Regions from separate parts of the Comamonas thiooxydans genome, predicted to be linked through region 2. Evidence: predicted binding sites of a transcription regulator. Region 2 holds the regulator's gene; each other region holds the start of a gene.
What was found. The regulator sigma-54, encoded in region 2, starts transcription at its own class of promoters, with help from an activator protein. The targets are predictions, from matches to a motif close to TGGCANGNAANCTGCTTT.

Region 1: CTR2_RS18475 (phenol hydroxylase subunit) is a predicted target of sigma-54. The motif match lies at 1,942-1,959, and genes of this name have one in related genera.
Region 3: CTR2_RS25145 (isopenicillin N synthase family dioxygenase) is a predicted target of sigma-54. The motif match lies at 3,865-3,882, and genes of this name have one in related genera.

Annotation. Positions count from the first base shown of each region.
Region 1 covers NZ_AP026738.1:3,974,623-3,980,261, reverse strand. The annotation lists gene CTR2_RS18480 (sigma-54-dependent Fis family transcriptional regulator) at 1-1,686, opposite strand, end outside; gene CTR2_RS18475 (phenol hydroxylase subunit) at 1,992-2,183, shown strand; gene CTR2_RS18470 (aromatic/alkene monooxygenase hydroxylase subunit beta) at 2,225-3,217, shown strand; gene CTR2_RS18465 (MmoB/DmpM family protein) at 3,229-3,522, shown strand; gene CTR2_RS18460 (aromatic/alkene/methane monooxygenase hydroxylase/oxygenase subunit alpha) at 3,570-5,180, shown strand; gene CTR2_RS18455 (phenol hydroxylase subunit P4) at 5,177-5,530, shown strand; gene CTR2_RS18450 (NADH:ubiquinone reductase (Na(+)-transporting) subunit F) at 5,590-5,639, shown strand, end outside.
Region 2 covers NZ_AP026738.1:5,615,757-5,621,395, reverse strand. The annotation lists gene lptB (LPS export ABC transporter ATP-binding protein) at 1-685, shown strand, start outside; gene CTR2_RS26170 (RNA polymerase factor sigma-54) at 831-2,432, shown strand; gene CTR2_RS26165 (S41 family peptidase) at 2,436-4,025, opposite strand; gene CTR2_RS26160 (aspartyl/asparaginyl beta-hydroxylase domain-containing protein) at 4,291-5,214, opposite strand; gene CTR2_RS26155 (DUF711 family protein) at 5,348-5,639, opposite strand, start outside.
Region 3 covers NZ_AP026738.1:5,398,624-5,404,262, forward strand. The annotation lists gene CTR2_RS25120 (ABC transporter permease) at 1-67, opposite strand, end outside; gene CTR2_RS25125 (ABC transporter ATP-binding protein) at 76-924, opposite strand; gene CTR2_RS25130 (ABC transporter substrate-binding protein) at 982-2,010, opposite strand; gene CTR2_RS25135 (nucleoside deaminase) at 2,064-2,564, opposite strand; gene CTR2_RS25140 (ABC transporter substrate-binding protein) at 2,578-3,594, opposite strand; gene CTR2_RS25145 (isopenicillin N synthase family dioxygenase) at 4,068-5,066, shown strand; gene CTR2_RS25150 (acyl-CoA-binding protein) at 5,251-5,505, opposite strand.

The DNA of each region.
Region 1 (5,639 bases), 1.6 Mb from region 2:
GCTGCGTTCACGGATGCGTGAGAGCCGGTAGCTGAGTTGGGGGCGGGTCATGCCCAGGGCGCGGGCCGCTGCTGCCAGATTGCCGCTGGCGCGGCGCACGGCCTCTTGCAACAGTCGGTCTTCCAGGGCGTCCAGCGAAAGCCCCTGGTGCTGCATGCTGTCGTAGACACTGGCCGTGTGCAGATCGCCATTTGTGCCGCAGGCCTGGGCCAGATGGCCTTGGTCGTCTATGGTGCTTTGGCCGTTGTCGCTCCATTGGGGGAACAGGCAAGCCACATCAATGGGTTCGCCGGCCGGCGTGAGGATGAGGCCGCGTTCCACCAGGTTCTCCAGCTCGCGCACATTGCCGGGCCAGCTGTGGCCGCGCAGCGCGGTCAGCGCCCGGTCGCTGAAGCCCGGGGCCGGCTTGCCGTGCAAGGCCGAGTATTTCTGCAGCAGATGCATTGCCAGCAGCTCGATATCGTCCACGCGCTCGCGCAGCGCGGGGATGCGTATGGGGTAGACGTTGAGGCGGTAGAGCAGGTCGCGCCGAAAGCGCCCCTGTTCCACGGCTTTTTCCAGGTCCACATTGGTGGCGGCGATCACGCGCACATCGACCTGGGTGCTGCGGTGGCCGCCCAGGCGTTCCACCTCGCCGCTTTGCAGCACGCGCAGCAGCTTGGCCTGGGCGGCCAGGGGCAGTTCGCCCAGCTCGTCCAGCATCAGCGTGCCGCCATGGGCGCGTTCAAAGCGCCCTATGCGCGTGGCCGTGGCGCCGGTGAAGGCGCCTTTTTCGGCACCGAACAGCTCGCTCTCTATCAGGTCGGCGGGCAGGGCCGCGCAGTTCACGGCCACAAAGGGTTTGTCGGCGCGCGGGCTCATGGCATGCAGGGCGCGCGCAAAGCGTTCCTTGCCCACGCCGGTCTCACCCGTGAGCAACACGGTGACCTGGGTGGGAGCAGCCTTGGACAGCAGCTCCAGCGCGGCCTGAAAGGCGCGTGAATGGCCCAGCAAGGGGCCCTGGCTGTCGCAAGGGCCCAGGCCGGTACGCAAGGCCTCGACCTGGGACTGCAGCTCATCCAGGCGTACCAGCATGGAGTCGGGGTCGTAGTCGCGTGCGATCTGTTCACCATCGGGCCACTCATGTTGAAACCGGCCCTCTATCAGGCAGTGTGCGTGGCCGCAGGTGGAGCACTGCATTTCCTTGAAAAACACCGGGCGACGGAAGAACGCGCTGGAGTAACCCGAGGCATAGCCCAGCAGCATCCAGCACGAGGGCTGGTCCTGGGGACCCCATTCGCGCAAATGGATTTCCGCTTCCCAGCTGTGTTCCCAGCGCACCACGCATTGAAAGTGGCCCGCCTGCTCATCGGCCTCAAAGATTTCCGGCGTGGCGCGCACCGCACCCTCCAATCTGTGCAGCTGGGGCCCAACGGCAAACATCTCGAACAGGCTGGCCGTGGGCCGTATCTGGCGTGCCAGCAGCGCATCGCGCTCACCTGCGGCATAGCCGGCACGCAGCAGCAGGCGCCGCGTGTGATCGGGGCCCATGGTGTTCATCATTTCGCGGCGCAAGGCGTGAAGAGAGGCCAGGTGCAGCAGCAACATGCGCTGGCCCGAGAGCCAGATCAGTCCGTCTTCGGTGGAGAAGCGGACCTGGCTGCGCAAATCGGCATCGGAGGGTAAGGCGGGGGGAGTGTGGGGCATTAGAAAACTATCGATAAAACATTAAATTCTGGCTACGGGATTGACCCGCATCCCCTGCCTTGAACTGCTGGCGCAATTGATGAATTGCGAACCTTTGCATGGCGTGCTTGATCATTTGATCATGCTGCACTGCAGTAGGCATCGAAGCACTGCGGCTGCAGTCCTAGGGTTTGCCCGGAAATCACTGTTACCCAGCTTGCTCAAACACGTACAAATTTAGGGAGTAACCCTAGATTTATCGATATTTTCATGAACTGGCACGGGCTGTGCAATTGCAAAGGCCATAGACCCGCCAGGAGCCCCTCATGGAAACAAGCACTCTCGATCTTCCCGCCTGCGATCTCACGCGCCGCTCGGTGCGCGTGCTGCAAAAGCGCGCCAACGGTTTTGTGGACTTCGAGTTCTCCGTGGGCTGGCCCGAACTCACGGTGGAGCTGGCCATGACAGAGGCCGACTTTGAGGCTTTCTGCCAGGTCCAGAAAGCCAGGCTGGCCTGACCATCACTCACGCATCCCACGACAACACAGGAGACAAGCCCATGAATATCGAGCTTTCGGCGCGCGAGATACAGCCTCTGCGCCATACCTTTGCCCGCGTGGCAGCCTACACGGGAGACAAGCCCGCGTCGCGCTATCTGGAGGCCACGCTGGGCGTGCAGCCAACACATCACTTCCATTACCGGCCGCTGTGGGAACCAGAGTTCGAGCTGTTCGACACCGGCCGCACAGCGATCCGCATGGCCGACTGGAACGCGTTGCGCGATCCACGTCAGTACTACTACGCCACCTGGACCATGACTCGTGCCAAGCAGCAGGAGGCCATGGAAGCCAACTACCAGTTTGTGGAGTCGCGCAATCTGGCCGGCAAGATGTCCGATGCCCTGCGCGCTAAGGCCTGCGATGTATTGATGCCGCTGCGCCATGTGGCCTGGGGCGGCAATATGAACAACAGCCAGATCTGTTCACGCGGCTACGGTACGCCCTTCACGGCTCCGGCCATGATGCATGCCATGGACCATCTGGGTGTGGCCCAGTACCTCACGCGCCTGGGCCTGGTCATGGACGAGCCCGGCGTGCTTGAGGCCGGCAAGAACGACTGGATGCAACACCCGGCCTGGCAGCCGCTACGCCATCTGGTGGAAGACCTGCTTGTGGTGCAGGACCCCATGGAGCTGTTCGTGGCTCAGAACATGGTGCTGGACGGACTGCTCTATCCCCTGGTCTACAACCACTTCGTGGACGAGCGTGTCACGGTGCAGGGCGGCACGGCCGTGGCCATGCTCACGGCCTTCATGCCCGAGTGGCACACCGAGACCGCACGCTGGATCGATGCCGTGGTCAAGGTGGCTGCAGCCGAATCCGCAGACAACCGCAGCCAGCTGTCGCGCTGGTATCTGAGCTATGCCGACCATGCCGGCGTGGCACTGGCCGCCGTGGCCGAACTGGCCCTGGGTGAGCGTGGCGCGGCCGTGCTCAGCGAAGTCCGCCAAAGCCTGGATATCCGTGCCCGCAAGGCTGGTCTGGACATCTGAGGAGCAGCGCCATGAGCACATCTGCCAGCACCCCCGTCTCCAAGGTGTTCATCGCCTTTCAGGACAACGAGGAGTCGCGCCCCGTGGTGGACGCCATCCTCGCCGACAACACCCACGCCCAGGCCGTGTACTCGCCCGGTCTCGTGAAGATCGACGCCCCTGGCCGTCTGGTCATACGTCGCGCCAGCATTGAAGAACAGACCGGTCGCCCCTACGAGCTGCAGCAGCTCCAGATCAATCTGGTCACGCTGTCCGGCCATGTGGATGAGGACGACGACGAGTTCTCCCTGAGCTGGAACCAATAAGAGCTGCTCACCTAACACCACTAGAAAACGCCATCCAAGGAGACACCATGGACGCACCTGTAATCAAGAAAAAGCTGGGCCTCAAGGACCGCTACACCGCCATGACACGTGGCCTGGGCTGGGAGACCAGCTACCAGCCCATGGACAAGGTCTTCCCCTATGACAAGTTCGAGGGCATCAAGATCCACGACTGGGACAAGTGGGAAGACCCCTTCCGCCTGACCATGGACGCCTACTGGAAGTACCAAGGCGAAAAAGAGAAAAAGCTCTACGCCGTGATCGAGGCCTTTGCCCAGAACAACGGCCAGTTGGGCGTGACCGATGCGCGCTATCTCAACGCGCTCAAACTGTTCATTCAGGGCGTGGTGCCGCTGGAGTATTACGCCCACCGCGGCTTTGCCCATGCGGGCCGGCATTTCACCGGTGCGGGGGCACGCGTGGCGGCGCAGATGCAGTCCATCGACGAGCTGCGCCACTTCCAGACCGAGACTCATGCGCTGTCCAACTACAACAAGTACTTCAACGGCATGCACAGCTCCAGCCACTGGTTCGACCGGGTCTGGTTTCTGTCGGTGCCCAAGTCCTTTTTTGAAGATGCGCTGAGCGCAGGCCCGTTCGAGTTCCTCACGGCAGTGAGCTTCTCCTTCGAATATGTGCTGACCAATCTGCTGTTCGTGCCCTTTATGTCGGGCGCGGCGCATAACGGCGATCTGTCCACCGTGACCTTTGGCTTCTCGGCGCAAAGCGATGAGTCGCGCCATATGACACTGGGCATCGAATGCATCAAGTTCATGCTGGAGCAGGACCCGGGCAACGTGCCCATCGTTCAGCGCTGGATCGACAAGTGGTTCTGGCGCGGCTACCGCGTGCTGACCCTGGTGGCCATGATGCAGGATTACATGCTGCCCAAGCGCGTGATGAGCTGGAAGGAAGCCTGGGAGATGTATGCAGAGGAAAACGGCGGCGCTCTGTTCCGCGACCTGGCGCGCTACGGCATCCGCGAGCCCGCAGGCTGGAAGCTGGCCTGCGAAGGCAAGGACCACATCAGCCACCAGGCCTGGAATATCTTCTACAACTACACGGCGGCCGCACCTTTTCACACCTGGGTGCCCGGCGAGCAGGAGATGCAGTGGCTGTCCGAAAAATACCCGGACAGCTTTGATAGGCACTACCGTCCCCGCCTGGAGCACTACCGTGCCGAGCAGCAGGCCGGCAAGCGCTTTTACAGCAAGACCCTGCCCATGCTGTGCACCACCTGCCAGATCCCTATGGGCTTCACCGAGCCCGGTGACGCCACCAAGATCTGCTATCGCGAGTCCGACTACGAGGGCAACAAGTACCACTTCTGCAGCGACGGCTGCAAGCATGTCTTCGACGATGAGCCCGAGAAGTTTGTCCAGTCCTGGTTGCCCGTGCACCAGATTTACCAGGGCAACTGCTTCAAGCCCGACGTGGATCCCACGGCCGAAGGCTTTGACCCGCTGGCTGCCGTGCTGGACTGGTACGGCATGAATGCGGGCCGCGACAACATGGATTTTGAGGGTTCGGAGGATCAGCGCAATTTCGCGGCCTGGCGCGGCGATCCGCCACCGGCAACCTCGGCCAACAACGCAGCCAGTAGCGCTTCCGCCAACCCCAGCCAGGAGGCCCAGCCATGAGCGTCACCGCACTCAAGCCCTATCGCTTTCCCGCCAAGGATGTGCGCGAGAACTTTCCCGCGCCTCTGCTCTATATCGGCTGGGAAGACCACCTGATGTTCTGCTCGCCCGTGGCTCTGCCGCTGCCGGCCGATATGCCTTTCGGTGCGCTGAAGGCCGTGCTGCCCGATGTCTATGGCGCCCACCCCGACTTTGCACGCATCGACTGGAGCGAGGTGCAGTGGTTCAAGTCGGGCCAGCCCTGGTCGCCCGATGCGTCCAAGTCGCTGGCCGACAACGGCCTGGCGCACAAGGACGTGATCCGCTTTCGCACTCCGGGCCTGATCGGCATCCAAGGCTCCTACAGCTAACCACCCTGGCGGTTGCTGCGCTGGCCTGGCCGGTGCTGCAGGAATGAGAGCGAGACGATATGAGCTACCAACTGACCTTAGAACCCCTGGGCGCCTCGATTGAAGTAGA
Region 2 (5,639 bases):
CAAGGATGTGTCCCTGTCCGTGCAAAAAGGCGAGGTGGTCGGTTTGCTCGGCCCCAACGGTGCGGGCAAGACCACATCGTTCTACATGATCGTGGGCCTGGTGCGCAGCGACGGCGGCGAGATCTTCATCGACGGCCAGCCGGTGGGCGGCATGCCGATTCACCAGCGTTCGCGCCTGGGCCTGTCCTATCTGCCCCAGGAAGCCTCCATCTTTCGCAAGCTCAGCGTGGAAGACAATGTGCGCGCCGTGCTGGAGCTGCAAAAGGACGAGCAGGGCAAGGCGCTGACGCGCGACGAGATCGAAAAGCGCCTCACCGGCCTGCTGCAGGAGCTGCGCGTCGAGCATCTGCGCCAGTCGCCGGCGCTGGCGCTGTCCGGTGGTGAGCGCCGTCGCGTGGAAATTGCCCGCGCCCTGGCCACGCAACCGCGCTTCATTCTGCTTGACGAGCCGTTTGCCGGCATCGACCCGATTGCGGTGATCGAGATCCAGCGCATCATCGGCTTCCTCAAGGAGCGCGGCATAGGCGTGCTGATCACCGACCACAATGTGCGCGAGACGCTGGGCATCTGCGACCACGCCTTCATCATCAGCGACGGCCATGTGCTGGCCGAAGGCACGCCCGAGGAGATCGTGGAGAACGCCGATGTGCGCCGCGTCTATCTGGGCGAACATTTCAGAATGTGATGACCTCCACGCTCCCTCACTTTGTGTGGTCGCTGCCCCCAGAAGGGTTCCTGACCGGCTGCGCCGAGGCTTGCCTTGGGGCAGCCCGGCGGCAAACCCATGGCACTGCGCGCGTTTGCAATGATTGTCTGGGAGCCGCGCCTCGATGAAGCCAGGTCTCTCGCTACGCGTTTCGCAGCATTTATCGCTGACGCCGCAGCTGCAGCAATCCATTCAGCTGCTGCAGCTCTCCACTCTGGAGCTGGCGCAGGAAGTCGAGCAGATGCTGGTCGACAACCCTTTTCTGGAGCGTGCGGGCGATGAGGCCGAAACTACGGGTGATGCTCCTGCAGATGTAGCTGCTAGCGTTAATGAATACAGCACTTCAGATGGAATTCATGCTGAAAAGGAAGCATCGCAAGCGCAATCAGCTACTGAAACAGTAGCGGAAGCACCAAACCCCGAAACCCCTGAAACGCTGAACTGGGAGGCCGACGGCATGGACGGCCAGGACGGGGAATGGGGCGGCGAATCCAGCAGCGAGTGGGATACCCCCTCGGCCAGCAGCTCCACGCGCAACCGCGATGGCGATGACGAAACCGATGCCATCGATCTGGCGCGCGAGCACCAGAGCCTGACCGACTTTCTCCATCGTCAGGCGCTGAGCCTGCATCTGGGCGCGGCGGACATGGCGGCACTGCGCTTTCTCATCGAGTCGCTCAGTGACGACGGCTATCTCGAGGATTCCCTGCAGGAGCTGGCGCAGAGCCTGGCCGGCGACGACCTCGAAGAGCGCGAGGAGCTGGAGCAGCACTTTGCCATTGCGCTGAAGCTGCTGCAAAGCCTGGAGCCCGTGGGCGTGGGCGCGCGTGATCTGGCCGAGTGCCTGCAGCTGCAGCTGCGCGATCTCATCCGCACCGCCGAGGATGAGGGCACGACCGAGGCGCATATGAACCGGCTGCTGCTGGCGCAGGCCATCTGCGCGCAGCCCATGGACCTGCTGGCGCGGCGCGATCTGCGCAAGCTCACCAGCCTGTGCGGCGCGCGCGAGGAGCAACTGCGCGAGGCCATGGCCCTGATCGCCAGGCTGGAGCCGCGTCCGGGGCGCCGCTTTGTCGACGTGGAACGCCATATCGTGGTGCCCGATGTCATCGTGCGCCCGGTGCGGGCCGGCTCGGGCCGGGCGGACTTTTCCGTGCAGCTCAACCCCGAGGTCATGCCGCGTCTGCGCGTGCATGACATCTATGCCAGCGTGCTGCGCCGCCACAAGAACAGCGACGGCCATGCGGCGCTGCAGCAGCAACTGCAGGAGGCGCGCTGGTTCATCAAGAACATCCAGCAGCGCTTCGACACCATCTTGCGGGTCTCCGAAGCCATCGTGGAGCGGCAGAAGAACTTCTTTGTGCATGGTGAGCTGGCCATGCGACCGCTGGTGCTGCGCGATATCGCAGACACGCTGGGCCTGCACGAGTCCACCATCAGCCGTGTGACCACCGCCAAGTACATGGCCACGCCCCAGGGCACCTTCGAGCTCAAGTATTTCTTCGGTTCGGGCCTGGGCACGGAAACCGGCGGCAGCGCCTCCAGCACGGCCGTGCGTGCGCTGATCAAGCAGTTTGTCGATGCCGAAGATGCCAGGAAGCCGCTATCGGACGCCAAGCTGGCCGATATGCTCAAGGAGCAGGGCATCGAGTGCGCGCGTCGCACCGTCGCCAAATACCGCGAGCAGCTCAAGATACCGACGACCACGCTGCGCAAGGCGCTCTAAGACTTAGTGCGGCAGCAGCAGGCGGTTGTTGCGTGCCGGGTTGCGCCGGAGCGTAAGAGGCGCAGCATTCGGATCAGGGCTGACACTGCGCTTGCGGGCTGTGGCAGCAAAAGGCTGAGCGGGGCACAAGCCCGTGCTGATATGGTTCATGGCGGCAGCCAGCATGCCTTCCTGCGGGTCACCCAGTGCATGGTCTAAATCATCGGGCACGCTGCAACCGGGCACATAGCGCTGTGTTGGACCATTGCCCGGTGTAAAACCGTCGGCGTAGTCGCCAAAGCCTTTGGCATTGATACCGGCAAACTCGATAGGGAAGTAACTGATGCCGCAGTTGTCCTTGGCCGTAAAACCATAAGGCTTGCCGCAGGTCGTGCCTCCAATCAGGATGACTTCCACATCCACACCGCGCAGGCCATTGATCAGTGCCTCACTGGCCGAGCACGTGCCCGATTGCGCTAGGACATACACCCGCTTCAGGTTGAGTGTGGGCAAGGGCTGAATATTGCTGCATTCGTTGTTGATGGGAAAGCAGGAGCTGCCATAAAACGGCGTCACCTGCGTTTCTGCGCTGCGGCGTGCGTTGTATTGCAGCGTCTCGAAAGTCTTGCCAGCCGTTTGCGTGCTGCCCGCAATCATGGTTGCCAGCTCTGCAGCGATGAACAGAAAACCACCGCCGTTGTAGCGCAGATCCAGCACTAAATCGCTCACGTTCTGGTTGCGCAGATTGGAAATGGCGGTGACCAGCTGACCTTCGGCGGGCAGCACATGGTCATTGAAGACGATGTAGCCAGCACGTGCACCGCTGTTTAGCGTGAGCACTCGCGACTGCGGCACCGGGGTGTTGGTGATATTGGTGCTGGTCAGATTTTGCACGGGCAGTTGCGCGCCGCCGCGCTGTAGGATGAAGTTGTGCGTGACGCCCAATATCTCAGGGAACAATCCGGCATTGAGCACATCCACCCCATCGGCATCGGGCGCATCGGCGGAGACGTCATCGATCGAGACCAGGGTGTCGCCACGCTTAAAGCCCGCCACATCGGCTGGGCTGCCGGGCTCGATATAGGCGATGCGCAGGCCCCGTGGCGGTGTGGGGCTGGCCATTCGCCACTCGATGCCGTGACTGGGCGCAGTGGCGTTTTCGGAGACCGATTGCCATAGCTGCGTGGGATACATAAAGCTGAACTGGTCGCGCCGGGCACCGGATTCGGTAATGGCAGGCGTCAGCAGTGCATCAAAGTAATTGCTCAGGTCGGTGTAGTAGTAGCCGCTGCTGAAGCTGGCTGCGCCAGGGTCTACAGCTGGGACCTCTTCGCGCCACAGATAGGCTTCATCAAAGTAGGTGCGCAGCCAGCGCTTTTCCGTGTCCAGCGTAGCGTTGCGTAGCGGGGTATCGGCCAGGATGTTGTCGGGAGAGCATTGCTGGGCAAAGCTGCTGGATGTCTCGGCCGGGTTTGGGGGCGGGCCAGTGTTGTCTGGGTTGCTGCTGCCTGGGCTATCGGTAACAGGACTGTCATTCACGCCCCCGCCGCAACCTGCAAGCAGGCTCAGGCACACTACGCCACACAGGGCAACGCCACGGATTGAACTCGACATCGAAAGCTCCCTCGGCTGGATGTGGAATGCCAATCCCATCCGATATTTTAGAAACGGTGCCGCGAATTATTACCACCAAATGCCGAAAGTCACTATGCGCAAGTCAAGCCAAAAGGCGTGTCGTGATTTGTCTGCCGCTGTATCTGATTTCCGTGACCGGAGGTGGTTTATGGCTTGGATAGTCCTATCTATCCTCTCGAAGGATTGCGTTGGGCAACAAAAAAGCCGCTGTGCAATGCATCAGCGGCTTTTTTGATGGGGCGGCCTAGTTTGGTATCAGCCACCAGATAAACCAGACCAGCACGCCGATCATCAGTCCGAACTTGAGGATCTTGTAGAAGGTCGGATTCCAGTCGCGGAAGGCGCGGCGGTACTTGCCCGCATAGAACGAGATCTTGAACAGCTTGCTGATCATGCCGCGCGGATCGCCTTCGTTGTTGGGCGAGCTGGCGGCGGCCACCACGTTCTTGCCCAGCCAGTGATTGAGCCATTGCGCAAAGCCATTGGTCATGGGGCGTTCCACATCGCAGAACAGCACGATGCGGTTGCCTTCCGAGCGGTTCTCGGCCCAGTGCATATAGGTCTCGTCGAAGATCACGCCTTCGCCTTCGCGCCAGCTATAGGGCTTGCCGTCGACCTCGATCATGCAGCGGTCGTCGTTGGGGGCCAGCACGGCCAGGTGATAGCGCAGCGAGCCCGCATAGGGGTCGCGGTGCAGATTGAGCTTGGCGCCGGGCGGCAGCTCGGCAAACATGGCGGCCTTGACGCTGGGAATCGACTTCACCAGGGCCGTGGTCTTGGGACACAGTTCCATGGCCGAAGGGTGGGCATCGCCGTACCACTTGAGGTAGAAGCGCTTCCAGCCGGTCTTGAAGAAGGAGTTGAAGCCTGCGTCATCGTTGTTGGCGGCGGCCTTGATCTGCATGTTCTTTTGCAGATTGACGGCTTCCTCGCGGATTTCACGCCAGTTGGCCTGCAGCGGTGCCAGTTCGGGGAAGGTGCTGGTGGGCAGGTAGGGCGTGCGCGGCACCTTGCTGAACATCAGCATGAAGACATTGAACGGCGCCGTGAACGTGGAGTGGTCAAACAATTGCTTGACCACCTTGTGGCGCACCTTGCCGCGCAGATGCATGTACAGCCCGCAGCCAAAGAAAAGCAGCACCAGTGCCAGAACGATAATTTTTGCCATAAGGGCCAATTTTACCGGGGGCACCCCGGCGGTCACCATGGGGGCAGGTCAAACAGAACCGGGGTAGGGGAATATCAAAAGCAATAGCTGCCGGCGCTTGACGGCCAAGCGCAGCAGCCCGCTTGTTAAATGTTCAAGGCAGAGCCAGCACGGCGCAGTTGCACAGATCCGCGCTCTCGAAGCCCGTTTTGTCGCCGGCTTTGAGCCCGGGCACGGGGAACAGGCGCACCGTCAGCGGCTTGTTGAGGCGAAAAGCCATGGTGCCCGTATCGCGCATGACGGCGGCGATCTGCTCGGCGCTGCTGTCGCCCGGCACAGGCACGGTATCGAGGCCGATGCCGCAGACGCTGCTGTAGGTCAGCAGGGCGCGGATATCGAATTCGTCATTCAGACTGGCCTGTGCCAGGCCTTGGTCCTCGGTCACG
Region 3 (5,639 bases), 220 kb from region 2:
AGAGCAGGACGATCAGCAGCAACAGCAGCCAGGGAGCCCAACGCTCGGCGGTCTTTTGATGTTTCATGATGCGCCTTATTGAGGAATGGCTGCTGCAGTTTCGGGGCCGTTCTTGCGCAGGGCGCCGATATGGCCGCGCAGCTCGTAGACGATGTCCGAGAACTCGGGGGTGTAGGTGACCTCCAGATCACGCGGGCGCGGCAGGTCGATATCGCGGCGCACCACGAAGCGGCCCGGGCTCTTGCTCATCACATAGACGGTATCGGCCAGGAACACGCTCTCGCGCAGATCATGGGTGACCAGGATCACATTGAACTTCTGCTCGGCCTGAAGGTCGCGCAAAATGCACCACAGCTCTTCGCGGGTGAAGGCATCGAGGGCGCCAAAGGGTTCGTCGAGCAGCAGCATCTGCGGCTCGTGAATCAGGGCGCGGCAGATGCTGGCGCGCTGCTGCATGCCGCCGGAAAGCTGCCAGGGAAACTTGCGCTCATAGCCTGCCAGGCCCACCTTGCCCAGCAGCTCGATGGCACGCGCCTCGTATTCCTTGCGCTTTTGCTTGAACTGCGAGCGGTGCGGCTCCACGATCTCCAGCGGCAGCAGCACATTGTCCAGCGTGGTGCGCCAGGGCAGCAGCGAGGACGACTGGAAAGCCATGCCCGAGATCTTGAGCGGCCCGGTCACACGCTGGCCATCGACCGTGATGCGGCCCATGGAGGGCATCTTCAGGCCCGTGGTGAGCTTCATGAAAGTGGACTTGCCACAGCCCGAGGGACCGACGATGGCGATGAACTCGCCGCGCTGCACCGTGAGGTCGATGGCCTCCACCGCAAAGTGATTGGCCTGCAGCAGCTCTTCGTTATAGGCCAGCCAGACGTCCTTGAATTCGACGAAGGGCCGGGCGGCTTCTGTATCTGATGACTTCATAAAACAAGGCCGTAGCGCTTGTCTCACAAGCGCACCAAGCTATCAATCAATGAGCAATTACTTTTGGGGAAAGACGTCGAGATCCGCGACGGGCGGCAGAAAGCGGCCATTCCAGAGCGTCTCGGGGTTCACGCGTGTCTTGGTCGCATAGACGTCAGAGATCTGGGAAGCCATCAAGGCCATGCGTGTCGGGCTGACCTGGCCAAAGCCCTCGCCACGTGCATCGGCGGTGTTGATCACCGTGTCGATCGCCAGCTGCAAACGGCGGGTTTCCAGAGCGGTGTTGACGATGCCGTCGCGCTCCTTCACATAGGCGATGGCGGCTGCGGGGTTGGCCATGACTTCCTTGGCGCCCTTGCTGAAGGCCTTGAGGAAGGCGCGCACGGCTTCGGGGTTCTCGCGCACCAGCTTGGCGCTGGCGATGATGGCGTTGCCATAGAGCTTGACGCCGTTGTCGGCAAACGGCATGACCGCCACATCGGCCGCCTTCACGCCTCGTGCCTCCAGGTTCAGCAGCGAAGTAAAGGTGAAGCCCGTGATGGCGTCGATATCGCCACGCACCAGCATGGTCTCGCGCAGCGGTGGATCCATGGTGGTCCATTGCACATCGCCAACCTTGTTGGCCTTGGCAAACAGCGGGAAGCCGCGTCGGCCTGCATCAAAGACCGGCGCTCCCAGCTTCTTGCCCGTCAGGTCTGCAGGCTTGGCAATGGCGCTCTTCTTGAGCGCCATGACCGAGGCCGGCGTGTTGTTGTAGACCATCATCACGGCCACGGGCTTGTCTTTGACATCGGGGTTGTTGGCATGAAACTCCATCAGCGCGGCCAGATCGGCAAAGCCCATGTCGTAGGAGCCCGATGCCACGCGCTGGATGGCTCCACCCGAGCCGCTGCCGGCATCCACCGTCACATTGAGCCCTGCGGCCTGGAAATAGCCCTTGGCGGCGGGCTGCAGAAACAGCGCCGCTGGCCCTTCGAAACGCCAGTCGAGCTGGAATTTGATGGGCGTGGCGGCAAAGGCGGCCGTGGTACTGGCAAAGCTGCCCAGGGCCAGAACGGATTGCAGGAACAGGCGCTTGGTTTGCATGGTGGCTTCCCTCTCTCTATGTCAATGAATTGCGGTTGAATGCGTGCCGACGCTCAGACCTTCCAGGCCCCCTGGTGCGAGCTGCTGGCCTCTTCGATCAAGGCCGGCCCGATGCATTCGATGGCATGCGAAGCGGCCTGAAACACATCGCGGCAGGACAGCTCGGCATCCTTCTGATCAAGCCGCTCGCCACGGAACACGCGCAGCCGCTCGGCATCGATGCCATAGACCACCCGCCCGATGCCGGACCAGAAGATCGCGCCGGCACACATCACGCAGGGCTCGGCAGACGAGTACAGCGTGGCGACGGCGAGCTCGTCGCGTGAATGCAAGGGACTGGCCAGGCGGATGGCGGACAGCTCGGCATGGGCCGTGCAATCGCCGCTCTCGCCGTTGGCATTGCTGGCCTGGGCCAGCACGCGCCCTTCGGCAGCCACGATCAGAGCGCCAAACGGCCGGTTGCCGCGCTCGCGCGCTGTATCGGCAAGCGCAATGGCTTCACGCAGATAGCGGCCATCGCTGTCGTTCAAGGTCAGGGCTTGAGGCAGGGGCATGGTGGCTTCCTCCTCAGGCCTTGAGCATGCGCGCCGACCTGGCGGGCAGCATGCTGCTGTTGAACAGTGCATCGGCAGATGGCGTGGTCTTGAGCGCGAAGGTCTGCACCACGCTGTCCAGCTGCTGCTCCATCAAACGCTTGCTGAAGTCTCCCAGTCCATGGCTTTTCGTGTCTGCCGCGGCTACGTACTGTGCGGTGATGGACCAGCGCTCCAGCTCCAGCTTCTCGTCGAGAATCGGCTCGCGCTGGCGCACGGCGGCAATGCCTGCTGCAGGGTTGGCAAGGCACTCCACAATCGCTCGGTTGGTGGCGCGCAGGAAGGCGGCCACGACCTGCGGCTTCTCGGCGATCAGCTGACTGGACGCCAGAATCGCATTGCCATACAGATGAACGCCTGCATCGCTGTAGCGCATTATGGAGAGCTCCTCGGGCTTGATGCGCGCAAACAGCGACACCGCGGAGTCATGGAAGTAGGTGGCGGCATCCACATCGCCACGCACCATGACGTTGTCGCGTGCCGAGAACTCCGTCGTCGACCAGGCAAACAGATCGGCGGGCAGGTTCTTGCGCCGCGCCACCATGGGCCAGGCACGGCGCGTGGACTCCACTGCCGCTGCAGCCACCTTCTTGCCCTTGAGACTTGCGAAGTCCGAAGTGATGCCCCGGTCCTTGCGCCCGATGATCACAAAGGGCGCGCGGTTGTAGTACTGGTAGACGGCCTGCACGCGAGGTGTGCCGGCGTTCTGTGCATTGAACTCGATCAGCGAACTGATATCGCCCAGTCCGAGCTGGTAGGCACCGCTGGCGATACGAGTAATTGAAGCCACCGAGCCCGACCCTACGTCCAGACTCACATCCAGCCCCTCATCGCGGTAGTAGCCGTTTTGCTGGGCCAGAAAGAACGGCGCCGTCTGGCCGTTGACGCGGAAATCCAGCGTGAATTTCAGCGCAGTCAGCGACTTGCCCTGGGCATGAACCCAGGGTGCGCCGCAAAGAGGCAGGGCAGCAAGGAAATGGCGACGTAGCATGGTGGAACTCTCAGGTCTCTGGCGACAGGAACGCCAGCAGCTGCCGCTGCTGACAGGACTTGAGCAATTTCCGGGCACTGCACGCGGATGCAGGCTGAACGCTTCTACTCGTTCAACCTTCTAGCAATTGGCGTGCCTGCTTTGGGTTGTTCCTCTCCAGGTATCAACAAAGTGCATGCGAAAGAGATGGATGCATGGATTCATGCACGGCAACGCACCAGTTTGAAGCCATGCACCAAAACCAAGAGCGCCTGCGCCCTGGTGAACAGCTGGCACGCTGTTTGCTGCACTCAAATCAAGAGTAGAAGCGTTCAGCACGATGCTCTGACCGCCCCCGGTCAGCAGCTTCGCGGGTCATTGCTCTTGAAGTGGGCGCGGCAAGCAGCAGCGCCTGATATCCACACTTCAGATGCCCGCAACCCCAAGCTTCACTGGCAACGCCGGTGTCTGAAGTCATCGCAAGAGAAATTCCTATGCAGACCATGACCAGCCACTCTTACAGCCTTGGCGAACTGGACAAGGAGGCCCGCATGGGCGGGCAAGGCGCAGAAACCTCGGCGCGCGAAGTTCGCGTCATAGACATCAGCGACTTCGAGCAGCACAAGCAGGAGATTGCCGAACAGATCTGGAACGCTTCGGTGGAAATCGGCTTCTTCCAGGTTTCCGGCCACGGCATAGCCCAGGCCGATATCGACGCCGCATTCGGCAGGGCCGAACAGCTATTTGACTTGCCGCCCGAAACCAAGGCGCAATGGCCGCTATCGCGCAATGCGGGCTGGGAGCACAAGGCGCAGATCCGCCCCTCCACACGCACCCCCGACCAGAAAGAGTCCTATCAGGTCACACGCCCGCGCATGCAGGGCCTGTGGCCCAGCGAGCAGGAGTTGCCCGGCTTCAAGCAGGCCACGCTGGCCTTTGAGCGCCAATGCTGGCAGGTGGGTATGCAGCTGCTGTCCTGCTTTGCCTACAAGCTGTGCTTTGACGAGGAGTTCTTCACCCGCGCACATGACCCCGCCGTGCCCAGCTACCAGAGCACGCTGCGCATGCTGCATTACTTTGCCGTGGACCCTGCTCTCAAGGACGAAATCGGCCTGTGGCGTGCAGGCGCACATACGGACTTCGACTGCCTGACGCTGTTGTTCCAGCGCGCCGGCCAGGGGGGTCTGCAGGTGCTGCCCGGCAAGGAGGCCGAGGCCCAGCAATGGACGCCCGTGAAGCCCGTGGATGGCGTCATCACCTGCAATATCGGCGACATGCTGATGCGCTGGAGCGACGACCAGCTGCCCAGCAACTTCCACCGCGTGCGCAACCCGCAGCCCCATGAGTACCAGGGAGCCCGCTACAGCCTGGCCTTCTTCTGCCAGGCCAATGAAGATGCGGTGATCGAAGGGCCGGCCAGAAAATATCCGCCCATCACAGGGGCGGAATATTTGCGTCAGCGCATCAGCGCCAATTTCTCGAACAGGTACTGACACTCCCCGAGCAGCCCTGTCGCGTCCCCCAAGGGGACAACACCTTCGGGGCGGGCGGCCCTTCCTCGGTGCCCCTGGCTTGGGGTTCCAGCCCCCCCGTCTTTGGTGCGGTGTGACGTGGTCTGAATTGAAACGACAAAGCCCCGGAGCCCGGGGCCTTGTCGGCGATCAGGGGTGGCACGGATCAGCGCAACGACTCGATGAGATCGATGTACTGCTGCTTGGCCTCATCCGGCGTCGTGCCTTCCAGCTTGGCCCAGGCATCCCACTTGGCGCGGGCCACCATATCGGTGAAACTGGGCTTCTTGGCTTCGTTGTCACCCTCGGTCGCCTGCTTGTACAAGGCATAAATCTTGAGCAAGGTGGCGTTGTCGGGGCGCTCGCCGAGCGAGGTGGAATTCTTGACGGTCTCTTCAAACCGGGCGTTCAGATCGGACATGAAAGGTCTCCTGGGCTTTAATAGTCGAGGCCAGTGTAGCCAAAAATCCGCTAAATTAGAACGACCGTTCTTTTTATTTCACAAAGTACCACAACGCCGGCAAGCAAGCAGCCCTTTGCGGCACGCTCTCCCTC